DNA from 2 places in the Paenibacillus sp. 2KB_20 genome. Region 2 is predicted to be linked to the other one. Evidence: riboswitches for the same ligand, from Rfam matches in the RefSeq annotation. Region 2 holds a riboswitch; the other holds the start of a gene.

Region 1 (8,868 bases), 800 kb from region 2:
GGTGTAAAACAAATGTCGCTTCGATAGACCACTTCTTTGTCTGTAATAACCAAGCGAGGCACCGAAAACGAAGAAGCCATGTTTTGAATATGGAGCTTAGACAGCACCAGTTGGGTCGTAGAAGTTCCCATATCGATGCCAACGCTGAGCAATTGTTCTTCCACTTTGTTCACCCCCTGGCTTGATTTCTTATCATTCGGACTACAAAAAGGCTTAAAGTGACAACCTTCCGGATATACAGGAAGGTTTACTTTAAGCCTCATTGCTTCGAAGACTACGCCCTTGTAGTCCGATGATATTATTTTTTGAACGTAAAAGTCACTGTTGTGCCCGTATCGCCGGATACGATCGAAAGCTTACCTTTCAGCTTGTCTTTAACATAGCTGCGGACAATCGTCAGCCCCAAGCTTTTATGCGAAGTTTCCCCGACAACGAACCCGGCTCCGTCATCTGCCACGACGACCGTCACCAGACCGCCTTCTACTTTTGTCTTGACGGAAATTCTTCCCTCCGAACAATCGCCGAACGCATGTTCATAACTGTTATGTAGCAGTTCGCTTACAATCAGCGCGACAGTTACGGTCCGATCACTGTCCAAGCAAATGTTTTGCTCTGAAGCAATCTCCACCTTGACGGCGCGGCAATCAACAAAACAGCGTTCGATATTGGATGCAATCAATCGTATAACATCCATGAGATCCACTTCGGCTTCGATCTCCGTCGACAGCAATTCATGGGTTGCGGCGATCGCGAGCACGCGACTGACACTGTCATCAAGGCATTTCTTGGCCTCAGGGCTTTTGCACTGCCGCCCCTGAATGCGCAGCAGAGACGCTACCATCTGCAAATTGTTTTTTACCCGGTGATGAATTTCGCGGATGGCAACCGATTTAGAAACGATCTCAGCTTCCTTGTTTCTAATCTCGGTTATATCATGCAGAATAACGCCTACGCATAAATCCTTTTCCTCAATGAACAAGCGTTTCACCTGATAGTAACGTCCGGCGGCTTTCACTTCCACCGTAAGCGGACAACAAAGCGTGGATGAATGCTGGCTCATGACCTCGGAGAACATCGTCTGATCAAGCGACAAATTATCATAATGCAATCCTTGGATATCTTCCAAATAACCAAGCTGTCTGTAATATACGTCCGCCTGTTCATTTTTCAGCTTCAAAAACCCATATTTATCGAACACCAGAACGGCGTCTTCCAATTGATTGATAATCGAATCCTTGAACTGCAGCATAGCCCCCAGCATCGAGGACATCTCCCCATCCTCGCATGACGCTCTCTGCCTGTTGAAGTGGGCTTGTATATTGTCGCGGACATCTTTTTCATAGATCAGAACGGCAATGACGCCGCTTTGATTTTTAATAGGATATACCGTTTGCCGAACCAGATGATTCTCCTGCGTCCTGGCGACGAGCCCCTGCGACATAATGCCTGTTTCAAGCGTCCGCAGGACGCCAGGTTCATTCTCGCGCAGCGCCTTCTCCCCCGTAACCGGCAAATAATACACTGATTTGCCTTCACATGGACGACGATGATAGACCACGATGGCTTCGCTTGCCACGCTCGACAATACGTCGATGAACACATCATCCTCTACCTCGGTCATTTGAAATGACTCCGCTATTTCGCAGATCCGGACTATATCCTCTTCCGACAATCCGGTGTGAAGGCTGCAAAGCTGCCTGATCCGTTCTTTGAAATCAATCATAGGAAATGACGATGGTACTAGCAATTTCAATCAGAGGACATCGCCGATCCATGCTGAGTTTTCGCAAGATTTGATAGGCTTCCTCTTCCGTGTAGCCATTTTCTCTCATCAATATGCCTTTCGCTTTCTCGACCGCTTTGCGTTCTTCCATCTTCTGCGTCAGCTTTGAGAGATCTTGTTCCAGCTTTCGGAATTCCTTGCCTCTGGCTATCGTGACTTCCACCATAGGAATGAACGACTTTTCATCAAGCGGCTTTACCAAGTAACCAAGCGCACCGACAGAAGATGCTTTTTCAATCGTCTGTTTGTCGCTGTAGGCGGTCAAAAGGATGATCCCGCCCGCCAGCTGTTCTGAAAGAATTCTTTTACTCGCCTTGAGCCCATCCAAAATGGGCATTTGAACATCCATGATGACGAGGTCAGGCAGATGCTTCTTGCATAATTCGATAGCTTCAAAGCCATCGGAAGCTTCGCCTACTACATTGTAGTTAGCCTCTTCTAGCATCTCACGAATATCCATTCTTGTAATAGGTTCGTCATCGACTATTACAATTTTTCCATTCATGCGTCATGCACCTCATTGTCTGTCGTTATTTGCTTGTCGCTTGTCTATCGATAAGCCCCGCTTGCATTTGAACTAGAATCCAAGTCGTTTACGCCCTCAAATAATCCCGAAGAGCATCCACTCCTACGTTCTCGATCGTCGAGACTTCAAAAATCCGCTCCACGCCGGCCGCCATTAAATGCGCTCTGGCCTGCGCGATTTCCTCTTGCGACTTGGCCAGTTCCACCTTCGTTACCACTCCGATAACCGGCTTGGCGAATACCGTTGCAAAAGCCGGCGGGAAATAGCTGTCTTCTTTCGTGCAATCCTGAACCAGCCCAATGACATCGGCATCTACACTGGATACTAACAGCATTTTGTATAAATACCGGTTCTCGATGCATTCGCCCGGCGTATCGATCGCCTGATCGAAATTTTCGATGGCTTGCGTTTTCTTATAGGCAATCTCCTCACCGTGCAGCCATTGGCACAGCGTGGTTTTGCCCGATCCTGTACTTCCGGCAAAAATAATTTTCTTCATCATAAGCTTCTCCTACGTTCTCGTAATGTTCGTATTTGCCGAGAAGCCCAATATATTCTGCAATCCATGCAGCACTGCGCTGATCGCAGATTCTACTGATGATACATCGCCCGTAATGACGAGTGAACCGCTGAAACGGTCGACAAAGCCGATTTGTACGCCAGCCGCCTTTGTAGCGATATCCGCTGCAATGATGGAGGCTTCGCTTGGCGTGATCGTCATAACGCCGATGGACTGATGCGCTTCGTTTCCGAGTCCCAGCTTCTTGTAAATGTCCGGGTTCGGGTTCGCGATAATGTGAGCGAGCGTGACCTGTTTGCCAGGCACATACTCCTGAATCACACGTTGTTTCTCGGCTCCTTGTTCCATACTCCTCATCTCACTCTCGTATCGAAAACACTAAAAGAGGTTGTTCAAAAAGTCCACTTTTGATAAGAAAACCTAATCGATGACACTTCAAGGATGAGCGACCGCGATGCATAGGTAGGTTTTCTTGCGATATAGAATTTCATCAGCCTCCGCGGATAACTAATAAATTCTTTATCTGTCACGAAGTGAATCTGGAAGTAAACTCGGCATCGAATCTTGAATTCAGCCGGGAAAACCGGCCTTTTTGAACACGTAACTAAAATTCACTGCAAAAAACAATAAAAGCCCCTTAAAAGTCCATGCGGAATTTTTAAGAAGCCACTTTGCTTTGATTTGTATGCAACACGCCATTGTGTTACTTTCACTATATTTGAATATTGCAAGCGATGTCAATACGAAATCCGTCAAATTTCGACTCGATCTTAGAATTGAAACATTTTGTTCAAAATTTGAAGCACGTCCTCTGCCGTAGGAACGCGTGGATTTGTTGCCGTGCATCCGTCTTTCAGCGCGCCTTCGGCGATCGACTCTCTCATCTCTCCAAACAGCGATTGATCCACACCGCATTCGCGCAGCGTTTGCGGCATATTCAATTGCTTCTGCAGCAGTTTGATTGCCTGTACGAGACTACGGACGCCGCTCTTGGCATTTGGTGCGGATAACCCCAAGCTTTTGGAAATTTCGGCATACCGAACCGCCGCTCTATTGCTTTCTTCCTTGCCGTAACCCGGCTTGTAATCGGCATTAAATTCGATGACATGCGGAAGAAGAATCGCATTCATGCGTCCGTGGGCAATTTTGAATTTGGCTCCCGCCACATGCGCGATCCCATGATTCAATCCCAGCGACGCAATATTAAACGCCATCCCCGCGATGCAGGATGCATTATGCATTTTTTCGCGCGCCTCAAGATCATTTCCGTCCTTATAAGCTCGCGGCAAATAAGCAAAGACCAGCTTCATCGCCTTCTCCGCCAGCGCATCGGAGATATCATTGGATTTGGTGGATACATAGGCTTCAATGGCATGCGTCAAAACATCCAGTCCGGTATCGGCCGTAATGAAGTCCGGCACGCTTTTGACGAGCTCAGGATCGAGAATCGCTTCTTGCGGCAGCATGTCATCAGATACAAGCGGATATTTGATGTTTTTTTCTTTGTCGCTGATAACGGAGAATGACGTAACTTCAGAACCCGTCCCGCTTGTCGTCGGGATTGCAATGAACGGGATATCTCGCTGGTCAAGCAGCTTTTTCGTAAACAGCTTCATCGCTTTAGCCGCATCAATGGCAGAACCGCCGCCAATGGCAATGATTAGATCGGTGTTGAACGCACAGAGCGCCTCGACACCTTCCGTGACGACTTCAATCGGCGGATCAGGCACGATATTGCTGAAAACATATTGCTCGTTACTGCTGTGCAGTCGATCAAACACCATGTTAATCATGCCCGACTTCACCATAAATGGATCTGTGACGATGAACATACGTTTGTTTTGCCACTCTGTTAGACGATCCATCGCGCCTTGCCCCATATAGAGGTCGGCTTTAATCGAAAGTTTATCCATGTAAAGCACCTCCAAGAAGTAATTGCAACAAAAAAAGAGGCCATTCAAAGGGAAATCCCCTTCAAAAGCCTCTTTGCTTGTTATCATGTATGCACGCCATTGTGCAGCTTCTTATCATTTAGTTTTGCATATATACTGTACACCGTCATTCCGATCTTCGTCAACCGCTTCCGGAACTTGTCCTTAGATCAGACACATTAACGGCACGACTTTATAAGTGCCTGTTCAAAAAGGTCGATCATCAAAAGCGGACTTTGGGAACAACCTCTATCAATAAAAAAAGGGATATGCACCCCATAGTGCACGTGTTTCTTCGTCCTTGAAGAATCTCCCCGTTTGCGAGCTATACCTCATTGTATATATTCGGCGGCGAACACCCGGCTGTGGCCGACAACATCGTCGGCAGCCTCTGCTGCAATTAAAAAAAGCCTAGCGAGGCGGGAAACGTCACTAGACTTGTAAACCAGCCATTTTCGCCTCGAAATGACTGGTCTCTCCAAAGTTATTAGGCAAAAGACCTGACTTAAGACCGATCATTCGGTCTATCACAGTGGCGGGACCGTGTTGGATTTGCACCAAACTTCCATTACCTATAACTTTTTCTATTGTACATGACGCGAATAGTTGCCCATTCGACATCATTATAGCACAATCGACGCGTTTGGCGATATAAACCTAAAAAAAATGATTGACCGAATGAAACTCAAATAAAATAAAATGCCTCGGGCAGACCAAGGGACGAACGCTGCAGCGTAGATACGGTGAATTGTCTCATAAAGACAAACAAGGAAATGGTTTTCCCATTCATTTATTCATGATCCATGTTTCTCTTCTGCTCAGAGTACCACTTTCTAAGCTGATTAATATGGGCTTGATGATAACGGTTATGGTCGGCCATATGCCATAATCCCCACCGGATGGTGGCTTGCTTTTCATTTTCGTGACCAAAGGTGACAATGCTATCCAGATCAGCATCCGTTAATTGCGTGCATGTTTCCTTCAACATATTTAATACAACTTCATATTTAGATATAAGCATGTCCAAAGGCATTCCTTTGACCATTGGCAGCCTGTTATGTTCATCGATCATGGGGCCGTATTCATCTATGAATGACTGGGGAAGCGCCTCCCCTTTAATCCTATAAATCCAGTTCAGGTCGACGTACATGATATGTTTTATTAACTGAGCGGCACTATTGAAATTGTCACAAGGTCCCTTGAAGTCTATTTCCTCTTGGGCCATGCCCTCTGATATGGACTTTAGACGTTGGCTGTTCTCTCTGACAGCGCTATATAACATTCCCACGATCGTTGACATATTCTCTTCGCCTTGCAAATCGTACAACATCCTAGCACAACCTCCCTTGTAAATACAAATAGCATCCCAACCTCACTATTTGGACTTTTGAATTCTTTGTTTCAGCCGTATCGATTTATTCAAGTGCAGAAAAATATGCCTTGTAGCCGGCATAAGCACTAATCCCGCAATCGTTTTGTTTCCCCAGTACCAATATCAAGAGTCCCACTCAAGTTAGCAATTTCAGCTTCCGGCATTTCATTTCCAGAATGAACATCATCAATGTGGAGTTTCTTGTTCCATTGACCTGAATGCAATACTTGGACATCGTTATTTACGAGTACGCTCATCGTCATGTCTTCAATGCGGGTGATATGCCACATATGCCACATATGCCATATTATGGAGTTCTCTGTATCAGGAGCCTTAACTGGATATTGGCGGAATTTTTCCTCTTGTAGATCTTTAACTAATTCATCCTCAAGGGTCGCAATGGGTGAATGGCTCATTCTTGATGAATGTAACAGGCAATGCTGCTGCAAGAATAGGTCAACCGCACTTTGATGCTTAGCCGGATCCAGAATCATCTGGGTTAGCTTTTTGTGATTTTCATTCCACCGTTTTCTTTCACTCAAATCCATGGAGAACCATCCTTTTCTAGCCGCCCCCTAATATCCATGTAACGGCTTCATTAAAGTCTGTCGCGATAAAATCAGGATACGCTTCTTTCCATTTGCCGAAGTACTCGTTGTTATTATATTTTTCCAGTTCCTTGGGGCCAGCTCCCGTCTTCACTAGCACTTTCTTGCAACCGGCTTCTTTGGCAGCAACCATATCCGTCCATCTATCCCCTAGGACAAAGCACTCCCCTAAGTCCAGATTATTTTCTTCCGCGGCTTTCATCAGCATCCCTGCGGATGGCTTTCTACACGGACAACCCGCTCCATGCTCATGAGCACAAAGATAGATCTTATCAAAACCAAAGGCTAATAATTCCGATTCGAATTCGTCCTGTGTTACTTCGCCACGAGCAATTCCAGGTTGATTCGTAAATGAACAAACAAGCATGCCTGCGGCTCTGTGTGAACGAATCGAATCCTGTACTTGTGGAAAAAGCTCAAATTCACTGGGCTAAACAACCCGATCGGTTCCTCCAAGAGTTCCGTCCCTATCAATGAAAACCACTTGTCTTGAGAGCTCTAGCAATTGGTTATGCTCCTTTCCTTATTCATTTTTTGCGTTGGATAGTACAGGATGTCCCGGACGATTTAAACATCACTGATTGCCCGATTCATATCGCTTTCTCACTCAATTTCGTCGGTTTCGCTCCAAATAGCATATGCGCCGTAGCCTAAATACTCGCGCACCTCAAGAACTTTACTGCCCCGTATCAGAATTTCCATACCATTTTCGGAGTCCCACGCTGTACCTCCACCCAAGATTGCTCCGAATGTATTATCGTTTCGATCATAAGGATTTCGATAAAGGTCAACTTCCCCTACGGACATAAACTTCAAAATATCCTCTCCATGCACTCCATCTAAGCCGGGAGGATAATCAGCCGTATCGCTAGACATTTTGAGATTTTTCCACGCGCATGCTTTCTTGCATATTTCGTTTATGGTTTCATCCGGCAGCTGATTCAACAGATCTTGTATGTAAATTTCCGCTTCTTCCACACTCATGTCTTCCGTGCTAAAACGATATTCAACTTCACATTCGAACAACGCAAGATACCCAAACCCAGACATGCCTGTTTCCTCTGAAGGATCTTCTATTCCTACGTGTTTTAACTCAAATCTTTCGCTCACGCTATCTTCCTCCCGAATAATCCGTTTATTCTTGATTTATAATTCAATTGCTATATTCTTCATTCTCGACTGCACGGCAAAAAACCTTTTGCCACTGACGCTTCGCATGTACCGGGACACTCCATGGTCCCCCAGGCTAGGCACTGGCTGAAGGAAGTTGACTTTTATCCACAACCATACTACGATATGTAGTATGAGGTGGAATAGGAATGAAGATTAAAAAAATGAATATCGATGGTGAAGGCCTGAATCGATTTTTTGGACCACTGGAGTCTCGAATTATGGATATTCTCTGGTCTTCGGAAGCGCTTAGTATCAAGGAAGTCCAGTCGATCCTGAATCAGGAGAGTCCGATCTCGATCAATACGGTGATGACCGTCATGAATCGTCTTCTGGATAAAGGCCTGCTGACAAAGACGATGACGGGAACCGGCCGGACACGGGCAGCCAAGTTCAGTCCGCTGCAGTCAAGGGAGCAATTTCTCACCGAACAGACAAAGGAAGTGTCGCAGGGACTCATTCAAGAGTATGGGAGCTTGGTCGTGAACCATATGATCGATGCGCTGGATGATGTCGATCCCGAGGTGATCGCAAAGCTGGAGCGTAAATTAAACGATATCAGACACGGGAAAAAGAAATGAATCCCACCACACGGCTAATATGTACCTATGCACTGATGATCGTATTCGTTTCTGTTGTTATCGTACATATGGGAATATTCATTACCTACCAGGTCCGAAGCGGAATATTTCAAGGTCCCGTTCTGAATTACGCCTTAATCGACATTGTCATTGTATATACAATTGTTCAGCTCATTTGGCGAAGTACCCGGCAATTGGTTTTATCGCATAAATGGTTAAAGCACTTCCGTGCCAACAGGCACGATAAATTAACCAAGCGCCTGAATTACAAGTACCGCAGCTGGGGAACGGAAATCATCGTTGTACAGGACAATGCCTTTGTAGCTCTGACAATTGGTCTTCTGCGACCGAAAATTGTCGTGTCCACTACGGTTTTA
Region 2 (8,868 bases):
TGACGAGTCAGGGACAGTAGCGACATAATGATGGCATTACATAACGGCAGGACTTGCAAGAGTCCAGGGCATGGAACAGGAGGAGCCCTTATGAACGACAAAAGACAACCCTTGATCGAGGTGTACGGCCATGGAGGGGACGTGGAGACGGCCGCTGCCGCATTCGGAAGGCAAGCCTCGGCTTTCCTGGATTACAGCGCCAATATTAATCCGCTTGGACCGCCGCAAGGAGTTATTACGGCCTTACAAGAGGGAATGAGTGCGGTCATTCGTTATCCGGATCCGGGACACCGCAAGTTCAAGGAGCTGCTCGCAGCAGAGCTAGGCACCGATCCCCGGCGAATCCTTGTCGGCAACGGAGCGGCAGAGTGCATGGCGCTGTTGTTGATGGGGCTATCGCCAGGGACTGTGGGCGTGGTTGACCCGTGTTTTTCCGAATACCGGGAGTTGTCCTTAAAATTTGGTTCGGACATCCGCTCCGTGTGCGGACATCCGGAGAGGGACTGGCGAGCTGACAAGGCGGATGTGATGGAGCTGATAGCTTGCACGGATCTCGTGTTTTTGGGACAGCCCAACAATCCAAATGGGGTTCAGTACAGCCTTGAGGATATCCGCGAAATAGCGGCATGCGCAGAGCAAGAAGGGACCTGGCTGGTGCTGGATGAAGCCTTTATCGACTTTATTCCGCTGGGAGACAGACAGACCCTGATGCCAGAGCTTCATGACTATCCTCGAACCGTGATTGTCAGATCGATGACCAAGTTTTATGCGATTCCGGGCCTGCGGCTCGGGTATACGGCCGCGCATCCCGATGTGATACGCAAGATGGCAGGCAAGCAGGTGACGTGGAGTGTCAATGGACTGGCGCTGCTTGCGGGCGAGGCTTGTCTTGGCAGCGGCAGGGACTACGAGAAGAATACGCTGCAATTGATTCGCGCAGAGCGTCAGAAGCTCATACATGGTTTACGAGCATTGGGGCTGGAGGTTACGCCGGGCGAGGCTAATTTTCTACTCATGGAGCTTCCGCGGCCATGGCGTGCCGAGATGTTTCAGTCGGAGATGGGAAGACGCGGCGTGCTTGTCCGCAACTGCGCCATGTACCCGGGCCTAGGTGAGCGTCATATCCGGCTAGCCGTTAAACATGGCGCAGATAACGACAGGCTGCTTGCCATTATGGCGGAGGTTCTTGGCATTTCTTCAGAAGACGCAACTTAAGGGTTCGAAAGGCACATACCAATGAGGTTCGGAATCAGGCGGATTGAGATCAAAGAGCAGGGAGAGAGAAACATGGCAGTACCTTTTCTGAAAGGCAAGAATCACCTATATCGTTCGAATTCGTTGCCGGGAGCAGTGGTGTCCCTCGAATCAGAGCTGGAACAACCTCATATCCGGATATCGCTTCCGGAGCCAGCTGAGTCCATTAGCAGCGCCATATACGGCGGCGGATTCGTAAGCTTGGATCATATCGTGAATCGTTATGTGGACAAGCATTATGATTGCAGCGACCCCGTGAACGATATGTCTAACTTTATAGCTGCTCACGGTTATCCGGCTGAATCTACAGCTGGATTGATGACGGCTGTAAAACTGAAATATGCTTCCATCCGGGAAGAGCGGAGTGAACAGGCTTCCATCCTGTGCTGCACCACCGCCGGCGTGGGCAATGCAGCCCGCGCTGGGTCGAGCCGTACGACCTTTGCCGCTTACCAGCCGGGCACGATTAATATCATGCTGATGGTGGATGGGATGATGACGCCGGCTTGTATGGTGAACGCCATGCTGACGGCGACGGAAGCGAAAGCCGCGGCGCTACATGATCTGGGCGTGAAGGATCATGAAACCGGAGCCGTCGCGACCGGAACGACGACGGACGCGATGGTCCTTGGGGTCAGCGGCAATGCAGCGTATGGCGTGAACCACCATTATGCCGGAACCGCAACCGATCTGGGCGGCATGATCGGCCGCCTTGTCTACAAGAGTGTTACGGAAAGCATTGTCTCCGAAAGAGAGGACCGGATATGACCGTCGTGTGGGTCATTTGGGCAGCGGTCGTACTGGACCTGCTGATTGGAGATCCGAGATGGCTCCCCCATCCTGTCATTGGCATGGGGAAAGCCATCCGCCGGGTTGAAGGCTGGATACGCCATCGGGCGACTTCCGCTCAGAGCCTGAAGTGGGCGGGCATTCTGCTGCCGGTGATCGTGGCCGGTGGCTCCTTCGTGCTGGCGTGGCTGCTCCTCTTGTTATGTGCAGCGATTCATCCTTGGCTTGCGTGGGGAGTGGAGATCGTGCTTATTGCGACTACGATTGCCATCAAGGGACTGCGTGAAGCAGGATTGGAGGTCTACGGCCATCTTCGCTCCGACCATATCACGGAGGCCAGGCGCGCGCTCAGCATGGTTGTCGGGCGAGACACCGGCCATCTGGATGAGCCGGAGATCGTACGGGGAACGGTGGAGACGGTTGCGGAGAATATCGTGGATGCGGTCATCGCTCCGCTGTTTTTTGCTCTGATCGGGGGAGCGCCGCTGGCGATGGCCTACCGGGCCGTGAACACGCTCGACTCCATGGTCGGTTATAAAAACGACAAATACCAGCATATCGGCTGGGCATCCGCAAGGCTGGACGATATCGTCAATTGGATACCGGCACGCCTGACCGCAGGACTGTTGACCATAGTGGCTGCGATGTTTTCGCTGCAATGGAAAAAAGCGATCAAGATGGTCAGAAGGGATGCGCGAAAGCACCCCAGTCCGAATAGCGGCTTCCCGGAATCGGCCGTAGCTGGTGCGCTGGGCATTCGTCTGGGAGGCGAGAATTCCTATCAAGGCGTGATCTCGTTCCGGGCTTACATGGGGGATCCCGAACGACCGCTTGAAGCGGAGGATATTCAGGTGACAAATCGTCTGCTGCTGGGCGTATCGGTATTGTTTACGTTACTGGGTACCGTGGTGCTCGGACTTGTGGCCGCAGCAGGAGGAAGCTTATGGATATGAGGATTACCCTGCATTTGGTCCGTCATGGCCGCACGTTGTGGAACGAGGAGCGCCGTTATCTCGGTCACGAGGATCAGGGGATTCTGGTGGAAGGAAGACAGCAGCTCCTCCCGCTGCGGGAAAGGTTTTGTACCAAGCAGTTCGTCCGGATCTATTGCAGTGATCTCCTTCGATGCAGGCAGACGCTGAATGTTATCTTACCGGATTCAACAAAGTCCGCTATTCCTGATGATGAAGATCCGGGCAGGTTTATTCCAGGGGTCGAGTATGATCCGCGGCTGCGTGAGCTCGATTTCGGGGCTTGGGAAGGGAACATCTACGAGGACTTGAAGTCGGATATCTCCTATCGGCGCTGGATTGATAACCCCGCAGAAGTTACGCCGCCAAATGGGGAGAGCTGGGAGGCGTTCTGTTCCCGGATTCAGGCATTCTTGACCGGATTGTATTTGGATTTGAAGGAACTGTTGCATGTGGAGGAAGATCCGGATACCCTTGTGCAGGCAGAGGCAGAGGCAGAGGCAGAGGCAGAGGCAGAGCGAGCCGGTTATGGTTGTGGGACACAGAGGGCCGAGTTGGATGTGCTTGTGGTCACCCATGGGGGCGTCATCCGGCAGATCGCGGCAGCTACCCTTTCGCATACGGAATTCTGGGAAACGCAGGTGTCACCGGGCGAGGAGCTCAAGCTGCAATTGACATGGGATGGAGACCGCTGGGAAGGCGTGCGGTTAAGCGAATAAATGAAATCGTATGATATCGGTGCGGAATGGGCGATAACGGGATAAATCCGTATCATAAGGCATTTGAAATGACCGAATCTTTCGGTTGTAAGAGGAAGGTTTATCGCCTATAATCTTGGGCAGAGAAACCATGCTTGGCCTAACATACATAAATTCATATTATTTGCGAGGGTCCCGGACAGAAGGCGTTGTTGCCTTCTGCCGGGTTAATAGGGAAGCCGGTGCAAGTCCGGCACGGTCCCGCCACTGTGAAGCAGGGACTTCTTCATATGCCACTGAGCCATAGCGCTTGGGAAGGCGGAGAAGTCGTTACAGCCTGCAAGTCAGGAGACCTGCCCTCGGCGAATGAATGACGGTCCTTCGAGGAGAGGATTACGTTTGCCGGACCCATGCAGCATGTGTGGGCGGAAGTTTAAGGCGCTATCTGTGAACGGTTATCCAGATGTCCTTATGTTAAAACGTAATCCCTGAGTCCTTGTTTACGAGGAGTCAGGGATTTTTGCTTTTCTTTGGAGTATGACGATTGATGTTTTTCTCCCGGTAAGGATCGGTCGAAGGAATGTAAACTCGAAAGCGCCAGGTTCTCAATTATGCATAGGGGGATTTCAAGAGATGAAAGCATTAAACAAAACATGGTCCGTACTTCTAGTAGCCATACTGATGGCTCTGGCCTTGATTGGCTGTGGAGACAAAGAAGCGGCGCCGAAGGATACAACGCAGCCTGCACAGCAGGAAGAGCAGAATAACGAAGCGCCGGCGGATTCCGGCGAAGAGCTTAAAACGACGTATCCGCTGACCGTTAAGGATTCAACCGGGGTTGAAATGACGTTTGAGAAAGCTCCGGCCAAAATTGCATCCCTGACACCGTCCGAGACGGAAAAACTGTTCGCTTTGGGCCTGGATGAGGAAATCGTTGGCGTGTCCGATAATGACGATTATCCGGAAGCGGCCAAATCCAAGCCTAAATTGGGCGGGTTCCAAGTGAATGAAGAGGCTATTATTGCAGCCGATGCCGATGTGGTATTTGCGGCTTCGATGAATGCTCAGAATGCCGAGAAATTGCGTGAGCTTGGCGTTACCCTGTTCGTCAATGATCCGAAAACCATTGATGCCGTGATGGAGAACATCGAACTGATCGGACAAATTACGGACCGTCAAGCGGAGGCGAAAGCGGTCGTGGATCAGATGAAGCAGGAATTGGCTACCGTTACGGAAGCCGTGAAAGCCGTGAAGGATGAAGACAAGAAGAAAGTGTATGTGGAATTCTCTCCGGGATGGACCGTCGGCAAGGGCGAGTTTATGGATGAGATCATCACCTTAGCTGGCGGCGTCAACGCAGCCGGCGATGCGGAAGGCTGGTTCGAAATCAGTGAGGAAAATATTATTGCTGCGAACCCCGACGTCATTCTGTACACGGACGATGTGGTTGATGAAGCAACCAAGAAAACATTGGATCAGCTGATTAAGGAGCGCGGCGGCTGGGATCAGATCGAAGCCATCAAGAACGATCAGGTCATATCCGTGGATGCGAACCTGCTCAGCCGTCCTGGTCCCCGTGTGACGCAAGGGTTGGTGGAAGTGGCGAAGGCCGTTTATCCGGAACTGATGAATCCATGAGTAAAAAACTTGCAGGATTCGGTGCGGCCGGCATCATCCTATTACTGTTAACCTTGGTTGTCAGTCTCGGAATCGGCTCCGTGCACCTGCCTGTGAGAGAGATTGGCGCGATGCTGCTGCACCGGCTGCCGGGAATCGGCGATTCCATCGTTCCGGGCTGGGAAGCTTCATCCGAGCAAATCTTAATGAAGGTGAGATTGCCGCGCATATTGCTGGGGATGCTCGTAGGAGCCTCCCTGGCCGTCGCCGGAGCCGCCTTTCAAGGGGTATTGCGCAATCCGCTGGCGGATCCGTTTACGCTTGGTGTATCCTCGGGTGCTGCGCTTGGCGCAGCATCCCTGATTTTTTTCGGGATGGAATATTCCTTTGCCGGAGGTTACACGCTGCCGCTTGTAGCGTTTCTGACCGGAGCAGGCACCTTATGGGCGGTTCTGCTGCTGGCGAGGGACCAAGGAAAACTGCCGATCCACGGGCTCATTCTGTCCGGCGTGGTGATGCAGTCGTTTCTGGGCGCCGTCGTTTCCTTTCTGACGGTCATGTCCAAAGATACGGTAAACCAGATCCTGTACTGGACGATGGGAAGCCTGAGCATGCGTGGATGGTCGTATACGGCCATCCTTTTCCCGTATTTTATCGCAGGTTTTATCTACTTATGGAGCAGGTCGCGGGCGCTTAATATTTTGTCGCTGGGGGAACGGCAGGCTGCCCATATGGGCTTGAATGTGGATCGGTTGAAGACCAGCGTGCTCATCGTGGCTACTCTGCTCGCCGCCGCAGCCGTGTCGGTATCCGGCGTGATTGGATTCGTGGGACTTGTGGTACCGCATATGATCCGGCTGATCACCGGCTCCGATTACCGCGTCATTGTTCCACTGTCGGCTCTGGGCGGCGCGATATTCATGGTCTGGTGCGATACGGCGGCACGGTCCGTGCTGGCACCAACGGAAATACCGCTTGGTGTGGTTACGGCATTCATAGGCGCTCCATTCTTTGCGTATTTGCTATACCGGAACAAAAAACGGCGCAGGGAGGGTCTATCATGATTACAGCTCAAGGACTTGGCAAAGCATATGGCAAGGTGCCGATTCTTGAAGGCGTGGACCTTCACATTGCCGAAGGGGAATGGTGGGGGATCATCGGTCCGAACGGAAGCGGTAAATCCACCCTCATGCAGCTGTTATCCGGTGTGGAGAATCCTACGCAAGGAAGCGTGACGCTTCGGGGCAAGGCGCTTGCACACTATACTCGTAAGACGCTGGCCCGGATCGTGGCGGTGCTTCAGCAGGAAGGGCTTGATCCTACCGATTTTACCGTCCGGGAAGTGTTGGAGATGGGAAGGTTCCCCTTCCTGAACTGGCTTGGCCGTGAAGATAAGGATGCAGCCCCGCTCATTGAGGCCATTATCCGAAAGCTGGATCTGAATGGTCTGGAAGAACGGCGGCTTACCGAGTTAAGCGGCGGTCAACGCCAGCGTGTCGCGCTCGGCAAGGTAATGGTCCAGGAGCCTTCGCTGCTGATGCTGGATGAACCGACGACCTATCTGGATATCCACTATCAGCTTCAGTTCATGGATATGGTGGCGGAGTGGCGGAACTCGTCCGGGATTACGGTGATCAGCGTACTGCATGATTTGAATCTGGCGGCCCAATTTTGCGATAAACTGCTGGTGCTTGATCAGGGAAAGATCGCCGGGGTTGGCAAGCCGGAAGAAGTTTTGACAGCGGCGTATATACGTCAAATTTTCCGGGTGGAGCCCTCGATTGTAGCCCATCCCGAGAATGGTGCTCCGCAGGTGCTGTTAACGGCGAATAGCACGTGGTCCTGACCGATGTTGTCGCATATTCCGCTTTAGGATGTAAGATTTAGGAACAAGATACAAGGAGGTCGTTTCATTGACGGATACAATCGTTAATCGTTTAAATCACATCATTGCTAACATTAAACCGCTGAATGTCGAGGTTCAGAACGAAACAGCCGCTTATTTGGACACGCTGACGAAGCCTCCGGGCAGTTTGGGTAAGCTGGAGGCGCTAGCGATCCAATTAGCGGGAATTACAGGGAATGTGAAGCCGTCGTTCACCAAAAAATCCGTCGTTGTCATGGCTGGTGATCATGGAGTCTGTGAAGAAGGAGTCAGTGCATTTCCGGCTGAGGTAACGCCCCAGATGGTCATGAACTTCCTGAATGGAGGGGCGGCTGTGAATGTGCTGGCGCGTCAGGCGGGGGCGGACGTGCATTGTGTGGACATCGGTGTCGCGATCGAGCTGAAGGATGAGAAGCTGAAGTCGCGGAACGTTGGCAGAGGAACTGCCAATATGGCCAAAGGGCCCGCGATGACAAAGGCAGCGGCACTGCAGTCTATTGTAACCGGTGCAGAGGTAGCAGCCGAGTTGGTGTCGCAAGGAACGCAAATGTTCGTGACCGGAGAGATGGGCATTGGGAACACGACACCGAGTGCAGCGATCTTCTCCGTTCTGTCCGGCAATCAGCCATCTGAAGTCGTGGGAAGGGGAACGGGCGTAACCGATGAACGGCTGCTACATAAGATTCGAGTTGTGGAACAGGCTATACAAGTTAATAGACCTCATGCCGATGATCCCATCGACGTGCTCGCCAAAGTTGGAGGATATGAGATCGGCGGGTTGGCTGGACTTATCCTGGGTGCGGCTGCCCACGGCTGTCCCGTTATCATTGACGGCTTCATATCCAGTGCGGCGGCGCTGGTTGCCAAATGCATCTGCCCGGACGCCCTCTCCTATATGATTGCCTCTCATGTTTCGCATGAACAGGCGCATGTGCTTCTGTTGAAAGAGCTGGGGCTGCATCCGATGCTGCAAATGGACATGCGTCTTGGCGAGGGTACAGGCGGAGTACTGTGCCTGCATCTGGTCGAGGCGGCGTGCCGGATCATGCATGAGATGGCGACGTTTGAGAGCGCCGGAATCAGCGGAGGGGCCGTATGAACCATCGTGGAAGCGTGTTGGTCACGGGTGGGGCCAGAAGCGGAAAGAGCTCATTCGCGGAGAAGTTGTGCATGAAGCGCTCGGAGTCCGGAACGTATGTGGCGACTGCGCAAGCCTATGACGATGAGATGAGGGAACGGATCCGAATTCATCAAGACCGTCGGCATGATTCGGCCTACGGTTGGGAGACGGTCGAGGAGCCTGTCGCCCTCCCGGAACTGCTGGATACGCTGGGCCAATCGCAACCTAATGCTCCTGCGGTGGTAGTGGACTGCCTGACACTGTGGCTTACGAATGTGCTGCTGCAAGCTGAGCCTGAAGGAAGTGCTGCAATGGAAGAACAGCTGGGACTTCAAATCGGCAGGCTCGCAAGAGCGGTACAGGGTTATCCGGGAACGGTCATTCTGGTAACAAATGAAGTGGGGTCGGGGATTGTTCCGGAATATCCGCTAGGCCGAATATATCGCGACTGGGCAGGGATCATGAATCAGAGACTGGCTCAGATATGTGATGAAGTATTTTTGGTGACTGCGGGAATTCCGATGGAAATCAAGA

Evidence for each region. A riboswitch is a leader RNA that binds a small molecule or an ion and turns the genes downstream of it on or off. The one in region 2 is predicted to bind cobalamin.
Region 1: another riboswitch for cobalamin. It lies ahead of AB4124_RS00195 (1-propanol dehydrogenase PduQ); the one in region 2 lies ahead of AB4124_RS03875 (ABC transporter substrate-binding protein).

The regions. Positions count from the first base shown of each region.
Region 1 covers NZ_JBFRHH010000001.1:32,177-41,044, forward strand. Annotated here, with positions in the region: gene eutA (ethanolamine ammonia-lyase reactivating factor EutA) at 1-164, opposite strand, end outside; gene AB4124_RS00175 (sensor histidine kinase) at 299-1,723, opposite strand; gene AB4124_RS00180 (ANTAR domain-containing response regulator) at 1,716-2,288, opposite strand; gene AB4124_RS00185 (EutP/PduV family microcompartment system protein) at 2,377-2,808, opposite strand; gene AB4124_RS00190 (BMC domain-containing protein) at 2,821-3,177, opposite strand; gene AB4124_RS00195 (1-propanol dehydrogenase PduQ) at 3,600-4,742, opposite strand; adenosylcobalamin (AdoCbl) riboswitch at 5,200-5,353, opposite strand; gene AB4124_RS00200 (DinB family protein) at 5,551-6,090, opposite strand; gene AB4124_RS00205 (hypothetical protein) at 6,219-6,680, opposite strand; partial or broken gene AB4124_RS00210 (HAD-IIIA family hydrolase) at 6,697-7,245, opposite strand; gene AB4124_RS00215 (DUF6985 domain-containing protein) at 7,344-7,850, opposite strand; gene AB4124_RS00220 (BlaI/MecI/CopY family transcriptional regulator) at 8,060-8,491, shown strand; gene AB4124_RS00225 (M56 family metallopeptidase) at 8,488-8,868, shown strand, end outside.
Region 2 covers NZ_JBFRHH010000001.1:832,177-841,044, reverse strand. Annotated here, with positions in the region: gene cobD (threonine-phosphate decarboxylase CobD) at 91-1,215, shown strand; gene AB4124_RS03890 (adenosylcobinamide amidohydrolase) at 1,288-2,022, shown strand; gene cbiB (adenosylcobinamide-phosphate synthase CbiB) at 2,019-2,996, shown strand; gene AB4124_RS03880 (histidine phosphatase family protein) at 2,987-3,733, shown strand; cobalamin riboswitch at 3,886-4,087, shown strand; gene AB4124_RS03875 (ABC transporter substrate-binding protein) at 4,346-5,350, shown strand; gene AB4124_RS03870 (FecCD family ABC transporter permease) at 5,347-6,393, shown strand; gene AB4124_RS03865 (ABC transporter ATP-binding protein) at 6,390-7,175, shown strand; gene cobT (nicotinate-nucleotide--dimethylbenzimidazole phosphoribosyltransferase) at 7,243-8,313, shown strand; gene cobU (bifunctional adenosylcobinamide kinase/adenosylcobinamide-phosphate guanylyltransferase) at 8,310-8,868, shown strand, end outside.